Regions from separate parts of the Streptomyces sp. NBC_00669 genome, predicted to be linked through region 1. Evidence: riboswitches for the same ligand, from Rfam matches in the RefSeq annotation. Region 1 holds a riboswitch; each other region holds the start of a gene.

Evidence for each region. Region 1 has a riboswitch for cobalamin ahead of OG896_RS39050 (CbtB domain-containing protein). Riboswitches for the same ligand answer to the same signal wherever they lie in the genome.
Region 2: linked by a shared signal. The riboswitch ahead of metE (5-methyltetrahydropteroyltriglutamate--homocysteine S-methyltransferase) and the one ahead of OG896_RS39050 (CbtB domain-containing protein) in region 1 are both predicted to bind cobalamin.
Region 3: linked by a shared signal. The riboswitch ahead of OG896_RS32190 (ABC transporter substrate-binding protein) and the one ahead of OG896_RS39050 (CbtB domain-containing protein) in region 1 are both predicted to bind cobalamin.
Region 4: linked by a shared signal. The riboswitch ahead of OG896_RS31250 (cobalamin biosynthesis protein) and the one ahead of OG896_RS39050 (CbtB domain-containing protein) in region 1 are both predicted to bind cobalamin.

The regions. Positions count from the first base shown of each region.
Region 1 is NZ_CP109018.1:9,305,609-9,307,801, forward strand. Features, by position in the region: gene OG896_RS39040 ((2Fe-2S)-binding protein) at 1-249, opposite strand, end outside; gene OG896_RS39045 (CbtA family protein) at 300-1,166, opposite strand; gene OG896_RS39050 (CbtB domain-containing protein) at 1,196-1,414, opposite strand; cobalamin riboswitch at 1,452-1,577, opposite strand; gene metX (homoserine O-acetyltransferase MetX) at 1,609-2,193, opposite strand, start outside.
Region 2 is NZ_CP109018.1:7,778,194-7,780,386, reverse strand. Features, by position in the region: gene OG896_RS32875 (DUF6210 family protein) at 1-138, shown strand, start outside; gene OG896_RS32870 (SH3 domain-containing protein) at 310-726, opposite strand; cobalamin riboswitch at 1,060-1,278, shown strand; gene metE (5-methyltetrahydropteroyltriglutamate--homocysteine S-methyltransferase) at 1,442-2,193, shown strand, end outside.
Region 3 is NZ_CP109018.1:7,620,813-7,623,005, forward strand. Features, by position in the region: gene OG896_RS32185 (FecCD family ABC transporter permease) at 1-48, opposite strand, end outside; gene OG896_RS32190 (ABC transporter substrate-binding protein) at 45-1,142, opposite strand; cobalamin riboswitch at 1,162-1,365, opposite strand; gene OG896_RS32195 (G1 family glutamic endopeptidase) at 1,906-2,193, opposite strand, start outside.
Region 4 is NZ_CP109018.1:7,420,848-7,423,040, forward strand. Features, by position in the region: gene OG896_RS31250 (cobalamin biosynthesis protein) at 1-837, opposite strand, end outside; cobalamin riboswitch at 940-1,070, opposite strand; gene OG896_RS31255 (hypothetical protein) at 1,515-1,727, opposite strand; gene OG896_RS31260 (inorganic phosphate transporter) at 1,739-2,193, opposite strand, start outside.

The sequences.
Region 1 (2,193 bases):
CTCCGCCGGCTGCCCGCCGCCCGCCGCCAGCACCCCCCGTACGGCGGCCACCCGGGCGGCCAGCACCCCGCTACCGTCGGCCGGGTCGGCCGGGTCGGCGAGTTCGGCCATCGACCGCCACGGGCCAGGGCCCTCGCCGGCCGCCTCGGCCCTCCCAGCCGCCTGGACCGGCTCGACCGCCTTGATCGCCTCGACCGCGAAGAACGGCCCCAGCTCCGCCAGGGCCGCCCTCACGTCATCGTCGTTCACCGCGCCACCATGTCACCGAAGGGCCGGGTGGCCGTGCGCGGCGCGCGCCGTCACGCCTCCACCGGGTCGGCCCGGGGCGCCCGGACGGCCCGGCCGGCCGGCGCCGGGCTCAGCACCCGCTCCGCCAGCGGCCCGAAGACCAGCCCGATCGCCGACCAGAGCAGCAACTGCGCGGCCACCGAGTAGAACCGGAACTTGAACAGCACGTCCGCCGGGAAGCCCGGGTAGACGATCCGGCCGTGCGGGTCGGTGAGCGGCACCGGTGTCTCGGTGCCGTGGTTGCCGTACTGCTCGCGGTTGGTGGCGAGATGGCCCAGCGCCGGCAGCAGGCCGATCACCACGCCGATCACGACCAGGAAGGCCGCGCCGGCGAGCAGCGTGGCGTTCCACGTGCCGAACCGCTCCTGGAGCCGCCGTCCCAGCCACACCGCCAGGGCGAGCAGCGTGATCGAGCAGACCACCATGATCAGGTAGAGCCCGGTGCGGGCCTTGATGGTGTCCTCGTGCCCGATCGCCGGCGGGTTCGCCGGGTACTTCACGAACGGCACCAGGTAGAAGCCGAGGAAGCCGCCGCCGGCCACCAGCAGCGCCAGGGTGCGCGGCCGGACGTTGCCGACCCGGCCCAGGCACACCGTGTACACCACCGCGAAGATGGCGCCCATCGCGGCGCCGAAGAGGATCAGCCCCACGCCGATACCGACGTCCGCCTGCACGGTGCGGCTGAACAGGTCGGGGCCGGCCGGGGAGACCGGCAGGCCCGCGGCCTTGTCGAGGGCGTTCTGCGCCGCGTCCCGCCCGCTCTCGTAGTCGATCGCCTTGTTGATCTGCGGTTCGGCGAAGATCCGGGCGAAGACGAACGCGAGCAGCCCCGCGATCGCGCCGGCGAGCACGCCGCGCAGTATGAGTCGCTTCTCCATGTCGAGTTGTCCGCCTGCCGTGAGGGCCGTCAGTGGCAGGGGAAACCGAGGAAGTGCCGCGCGTCGTGCACGAACTCGTGGATGTGCATGTCCCTGCCGAACACGGAGACCGCGCCCTGGTCGACGCCGATGAAGTAGTACACGGCGAGCGCGAGGATCGTGGTGCCGGCCAGCCAGAGCACGGCCTTGGAGACGGGCAGGACGACCGGCGTGGCGTCGGACGACGTGTGGGTGGACAGAGAACTCACGGTGGTGCCTCCTTCGGGGATGCTGCGTCCCTCGGTCATATGGGGCTTCGTGACGGCGAAGTGTCTGACTTCCCGGAACGCCCCTGGAGGCGACCGGGTACACAGTGGCGCGACCGCGCCGGATTCCCACCGGCTTCCTCACACCTTCACGAACCATCAGCGTACGGGCGTAGGAATGTGCACGTCAACGCATGTCACGTGCCCTTCGCCACACCGCGGTCCGGCTGCTCCCGGTCCGGATACGGCAGCCGGAGACCCGCCGTCAGCTCGCCGACCAGCGACGCCACTTGATCGACTTCGATCAGGAAGCCGTCGTGCCCGTACGGCGAGCGGACCGTCCGCATCCGGTCCGCGCCCGCGATGCCCGCCGCCAACTCCCGCTGCTGCGAGAGCGGATAGAGCCGGTCGGAGTCCACCCCGGCCACCAGCGTCGGCGCCGTTACGCGGCGCAGCGCCGCCGCGGTGCCGCCCCGCCCCCGCCCGACGTCGTGCGCGTTCATCGCCTCGGTCAGCACCACGTAGCTGCCCGCGTCGAACCTGCGGACCAGCTTGTCCGCGTGGTGGTCGAGATACGACTCGACCGCGTACCGGCCGCCGTGCCAGGGGCGTTCGGCGCGCTGCGCGGCGCGGCCGAACCGCTCCCGCAGCTCGGGCTCGCTGCGGTAGGTCAGGTGCGCCAGCCGCCGGGCCTGCCCGAGCCCGGCGTGCGGGCCGCCGCCGGGGGCCGCGTCGTGGTAGTCGCCGCCGCGCCAGCCCGGGTCCGCCCTGATCGCCCGGAG
Region 2 (2,193 bases), 1.5 Mb from region 1:
TGGGTGTCCGACGGGACCAGCGAGGAGCCGTACCCCCTGCGGCTGGACGACAGCCGGTTCGGTGCGGCCGACGAGGCATGGGTACCGGTGATCACACCGGACGGCCCCGCGATGCTGGTGTGGCTGAACTCCGACTGACCGGCCGCCGCCAGGGCTCCCGGCAGCGGGCTCGGGTACGCGGGGAGCGCGGGGAACTCGGGGAATGCGGCGAACGCGGCGAACGCGGGGACTCGGGGAATCCGACGTGGCGGCCCGGAGCCGCGCGCGGGACCTGCCGCGGCTCCGGGATGCCCGTACACCGTGGGACGGTCAGCCCTTGGCGCCCTTCGGCACCGCGTTCATCACGGCGGTGCTGCTGCGCAGGACGTCCTTGCACAGAGAGACGGTGCCGGTGTTGTCCACGTACTTGGCCGAGACCCAGTTGGAGTTGTCGCGCAGCAGGTACCAGATGTCGTTGCCCGCGATGTTCTGGGCGTGGACCTTGCAGCGCAGGCCGACCTGCTGGTGGTACGCGAGGGAGCCCTTCACGGACGAGTCCGTGCTGGGGAACTGGCGCTGGACGACGCCGTCACCGGCGACGACGGTGCCGTACGGGCGGGCCGGGGTGGCGGCCTGGGCGGCCGTCGCGCCGAGCAGCGTGGTGCCGAGCGCCACAGCGGTGGTCAGCGCGCTCGCGCCGACGATGATGCGGCTGCGGAGAGTGGGAAGAGCAGCGGATGTCGCCAAAGGACTTCTCCTGTTCCAGATGTGCGGGGAGACGCATGGGCACCGCCGAACGTACGCCGCACAATATCCAACAACTAGGATAAATCGCCGTGTTGGGCCGAACGTGCGAGGCACTCACCCGTCTGCGGGTACCGGCGCCGCCCGGAAGGGGGCGGTGGTGCGGGAGGGGCGCCTCCTGGCTGGTGGGCAGGCGCGGCCCCCGACGCCTTCCGTCCGCCGGGGGGAGAGCCCGACCCGGCGAGGAGCCGACGGAGACGGTGTGCCGGGAACCGGATCACCTCTGACACGTTCCGGGATGTGGGCGGTGCCGAGCCAAAGGCACCCGGGCGATCTAGGCTGGCGGGTGCAGCTGGTTCGCCCTGCCCGCCAGGCAGGCGCGTCGTAAGAGGGAACCCGGTGGGAATCCGGGACTGCCCCGCAGCGGTAAGTGGGAACGATCGCCGCCATCAGCACTGGGTCCGCGGCGCGGACCTGGGAAGCGACGGCCAGTAGGTGCCTGCCCCGGCAGGCGTGCCCACGAGTCCGAAGACCTGCCCGTTGCCCGTACGCGACCGATCGCGTGCGGATGTCCCGGTGACCTCGTGGGCGGGTCGGCGCACATGTCAGGCGGTGGAGCGTCCTCGAACCGGGCGTGTTCGGTCCGTCCTGTTCGCCGCCTTCGCGTCCGCGTCCCGTCTCCGGGATGCCAGGGAGACATCTCGCGAAGGAGATTTCCGTGTCAGCAAAGCCCGCAGCCGCGGCAGCACGGGCCACCGTGTACGGCTACCCCCGCCAGGGACAGCACCGGGAACTGAAGAAGGCCGTCGAGGGCTACTGGAAGGGCCGGGTCACCGCGGACGCCCTCCGGGAGACGGCGGCCGGACTGCGCCGCGCCAACTGGCGGCAACTCGCCGAGGCCGGCGTCCACGAGGTGCCCACCGGCGACTTCTCGTACTACGACCACGTCCTGGACACCAGCGTCATGGTCGGCGCCGTCCCCGAGCGGCACCGTGCCGCCGTCGGTGCCGACCCGCTCAACAGCTACTTCGCGATGGCCCGCGGCACCCAGGACGTGGCGCCGCTGGAGATGACGAAGTGGTTCGACACCAACTACCACTACCTGGTCCCCGAGTTGGGCCCGGACACGGTCTTCGCCGCCGACTCCGCAAAGCAGGTCGGCGAGCTGCGGGAGGCCCTCGCGCTCGGGCACACCCCGCGGCCGGTGCTGGTCGGCCCCGTCACCTACCTGCTGCTCGCCAAGCCCGCCCCCGGGGTGCCGGCCGACTTCGAGCCGCTGACCCTGCTGGACCGGCTGCTGCCGGTGTACGCCGAGGTGCTCGCCGACCTGCGGGCCGCCGGCGCCCGGTGGGTGCAGCTCGACGAGCCCGCCCTGGTCCAGGACCGTACGCCCGCCGAGCTGGACGCCGCCGCCCGCGCCTACCGCGCGCTGGGCACTCTCACCGACCGGCCGAAGCTGCTCGTCGCCTC
Region 3 (2,193 bases), 1.7 Mb from region 1:
GGCCGGCGGGTCGGCCGGGCGGTCGGTGGGCGGGTCGGCCGCCGTCACGACGCGGGGTGCAGCTTGGCCAGTCCCGCCGAGACCTGGGCGGCGCCGTCGGCCAGGAGCACGCCCGGCGTCGACTCCGAGAACGGTACGACGACGAACGCCCGCTTGCGGACGGCCGTCAGCCGGCTCAGCACGGGGTCGTGCTCCAGGTAGGCGATCTTCGACTTCGCGGTGTCCCAACCGGCGTCCGCGAGGACGATCGCGTCCGGGTTCGCGGCGGCCACCTTCTCCCAGCTGACGCTCTGCCAGCCGCCCGGCAGCGAGCCGAAGACGTTGTGCGCGCCGACGGCGTCGAGGATGAGCTGCGGTCCGCCGTGGCCGGCGCCGACGAAGGGGGTCTTGGTGTCGGAGTCGTACCAGAGCACGTTCAGGCCCCTGCCCGCGCCCTGGGCGGCCAGGCCGGCCAGCGTCTTCTTCTGCTGCTGCTCGATGGCGGTGGCCCGCGCCGTCACCCCGAAGACCTTGGCGACGTCCGTGAGCTCGCCCCAGACCGCCGCGAAGGACGCGGCCGGCACCTGCTTGCTGTCGGCGCAGCCGAACGGCGACAGGTAGGAGGGGATGTGCTCGGCATCCAGTTCGGCCCGGGTGCCGGCGACCTTGCCGGTGAAGGCGCTGGCGTAGGAGGCGTAGAGGAAGTCGGGGTGCGCCGCGAGCAGCTTCTCCTTGGTCGGGTACTCCTTGCTCAGCACCGGCACGGAGTCGTAGGCAGCTTTCCACCGGGCCGGGATCGTGTCGTCGAGGTAGGCGGTGCCCGCCATCCGCGTCTGGAGGCCCAGGGCCAGCGCGACCTCGGTGGCGCCCTCGTTGAGGGTGACCAGGCGCTTCGGGGGTGTGGACACGGCCGTGGCGGCGCCGCAACTGCGCACGGTCACCGCGGCGGGGTGGCCGGACCCGGTGGCGGTGGCGGGGCCCTTCGCGGCGGGTGCTCCCGTGCAGGCGCCCAGGGTGCCGAGGGCGAGCAGGGCCGTGGCGGAGGCGGCGAGCCGGGCGGCGCGGGCCCGGCGCGGGCGCGGGGCGCGGTCGGGTCTCGGGCGCGCCCGCCGGCGTATGAGCTGATCGATGCGGTGGAACGGGTGCAGCGCGCTGGTCGGCACGTGTTCTCCAAACCCTCGTGGAAGATGTCGCGCCGTGGCCGGTCTCCTGGCTTCCGCGTCAACGCTCCGCGGCCGACCTTCCCAGGCGACCCGTCTCGGTCCCGCCCAGTGGCCCCGACCGTCTGCACGGTCGGCGAGGGCCGCGCAACTCCGCGGCTACAGTGGCGAGGGCCGCACCGGCTTCTCCACCGGTTTCCCGTGCACCACGGCAAGCGCACGCTACCAAACGCGACAACCCGCCCGACCAGCCGGAGGGTCCCAGGTCAGCGGGACGGGCGGTCGGGCATCGGCCCGGCGGTGGCCTCGACGCGCCGAGGCCCGGCGCCCGCACCGGAAACCGGCCGTCCGGCGGGACCCGGCTTCGCCGTCGCCCGCGCGCTCGCCGCCCAGAGCCACCCCGTCGTACGCACCGCCCGCGGCCGCGACGCGGCGCAACGGCCCGCGGCCGAGCCACGGAGGGACGGACACGCCGGCCCGGCCCAGGGCCCGGACCTGTTCGCCCCCTGCCGGTACGGCGACAAGCGGCCCACCACCCCGCCATGACCTTCGGCCGCCGCGACACCCTGGTCGACAATCGCCGGCGCCCTGCCGAACGTCCGGGCCCTGTCCGCGCCGGACGCGTACACGGACGCGTACACGGAGCCGTACACGGACGCGGTGCACACCCCGCTGGACGTCGCCCCGCGCTCATCCCGCCCGGCGCAGACGCGTCGGGGCCGGACGCGAGTGAACGCGTCCGGCCCAGAAGGGAACTGACGGGACGTCAGCCCGGGATGATCGAGAACGATCCGCCGTTGAGGGCGGTCTCGGTGTACGGGCCACTGTCGATCGCCTGCGGGTTGTAGGCGTCGAACGACTGGCCGTCGACCGTGATGCCGCTGAAGTCCTGCTCGTTGAAGGACGGGTAGCTGCCGGTGGGCGACTCGATCACGGCCTCGGCGCTCGCGTCGGACGCGTTGAGCGAGGACTGCGTGGTCTTCGACCAGCCCTTGGTGGTGTCGGCCAGTTTCAGGCTGTAGGAGCCGCCGCCGTTGTCGACCACGCTGGCGGT
Region 4 (2,193 bases), 1.9 Mb from region 1:
GGGCGGACGGAACCCGGCGCCCAGCACCGGGCGGTGCTCGGTGCGGCCGCCGTACGACAGGGTGCCGCCCAGCCGCAGCCGCAGCGCCCCCGCGAACGCGGCCTCGACCGGGCCCGCGTTGGGCGAGGGGTGGCGCGGCCCGTCCCGCCTGGCGGTGGCCAGCGCGGTCCGCGGATACGGTCCGGCCAGCGCGGCGAGCCCGGCGGTGAGCCGGGCGCCCGGGTAGCCGACGGCGTCGTCCAGCCGCGCGGCGGCCCACCCGAACCGCAGGTGGCGCGGGGAGCGGTGGCCGACCATCGCGTCCAGGGTGTTGGCGGCGCGGAAGCCGACCAGCCCGGGCACACCGGCCAGGCCGCCCCACACGAGCGCGCCGACCACCGCGTCCGAGGTGTTCTCCGCGACCGACTCCACCACGGCGCGGGCGATCGCGTCGGCGTCCAGCGCGGCCGGGTCCCGCCCGCACAGGTGCGGCAGCCGGGCGCGGGCGGCGGCCACGTCCCCCGCCTCCAGCGCCGCGCCGATGGTGCGGGCCTCCCGTGCGAGCGAGGTGCCGCCGAGTACGGACCAGGTGGTGGCGGCGGTCAGCGCGACGGACAGCGCCGGGCGGCCGCGCACCGCCCGCTCCGTCAGCGCGGCGGCGGCCACGGCGCCGCCGACGCACAGCGCCGCGTACGCGGTTCCGGTGCCCCGGTCGTCGCGCCACAGCCGCTTCTCCAGGGCCCCCGCGGCCCGCCCGAACCCGGCCACCGGGTGGCCGCGGCGCGGGTCGCCGATCAGGAGGTCGCCGAGGAAGCCGAGCGCGGCGCCGTACGCGAAGGCGCGGTCGGCACGGGTCATGTCCGGGTCATCTCGGCGGCCGAACGGCCGGCGGCCTGCGTGCAGGGCATCGCGAAGTCCTCACTCAGGGTCCGCGCCCTGGCTCGACGTGACCGGCGGTGAGAGTCTCCTGGCTCCCGGATCTACGCACTCCCGGGCCTTCCAGCCGGGCGGACCGGCCGTGACCTACAGGGTCGGGAGTGCACTCCCCGGTGACAGTGGCGGGACCGCGTCGGATTCGCACCGACTTCCTCTCCTGCCGCCGTATGGCTCCCGGCAGTTCACCACGCCCGCGGAAAGCCCGTCAACCGACCCCCCGGGGTGCCCCCGGCCTGCGGATTCAGGGACCACCTCCCGGTGGTGGGCGAACGGGGGTACTCCCCCTGGCTCCGCCGGGGACACCCCCGCCCAGGCGAAGCGCCGGGGGAGCGCCGTTCCCCGCGCCCCTTCGGGCGTGCGCCACTGTGGTGCCCGTCTCGTTCCCGGCCGGGGGGCCGGTGGCCTGCTGAGCGCGCCGTTTGCCGCGCCCCCTGGTTGGTGACCCTCTTTTCGCGAAAGCAGCCGCACCCACCCAAGGGCGCGGGGCACTTGCCGACGGGCCACCGCGCACCGCGTGAGGAACGTCGACCGAAAGGGGCAGGGCCCGGGGGCGCCCGGGGAGGGAGCCGCACTCACGTAGGGCGCGGCCCCCCGCAGGACTACCCGGCGATGAGGTGGATTCCGTAGGCGACGGCGGCAGCACATGCGGCGAAACAGACATACGCACCGGTGCGGGTGAGCACCGCGGTGCCGCCGGTACCGCCCCGCCGGGACAACCCGACGATTCCGAGCGTGAAGACGCCCACGAGGCCGACCGTGGAGAGGAGGGTGACAGCGAAGACCGTGCCGAGCGCGTGCCAGTCGATGCTCATGACGTGCCCTTTCAGACCGTGGTGGGAGTGGAGGCGGCAGGCGGCACGACGGCGGGGATCACCGGGCCGGCGGGCGGCACGTCGGGGGAGGGGGTGTGCGCGGGAGGCGCGGGAACGGTGGGAGCCGCCGTGGTGTCGGCGACGGTCACCGGGACGATCTGGACGGCCGGTACGGCCGGGGCGGATATGGGGGCGGGCGCCTCCGCGGCCGCGGTCTCCTGCGTCGCGGCCACCGCACCCACGGGCTCGTTGACGTTCGCGTGCGTGACCGGCTTGCGGCGGGCCGCCGTCCGGACCGCCACGCACACCGCGAGGCCGAGCACCCCGACCGTGGTGACACCCCAGGTGCCGCGGTCGGCGAGGTAGGCGGCGCCGCCCGCGACCAGGCCCGCCGCCGGCAGGGTCAGCCCCCAGGCGGCGACCATCCGCCCGGCGGTGCCCCAGCGGACCACCGCCCCGGTGCGGC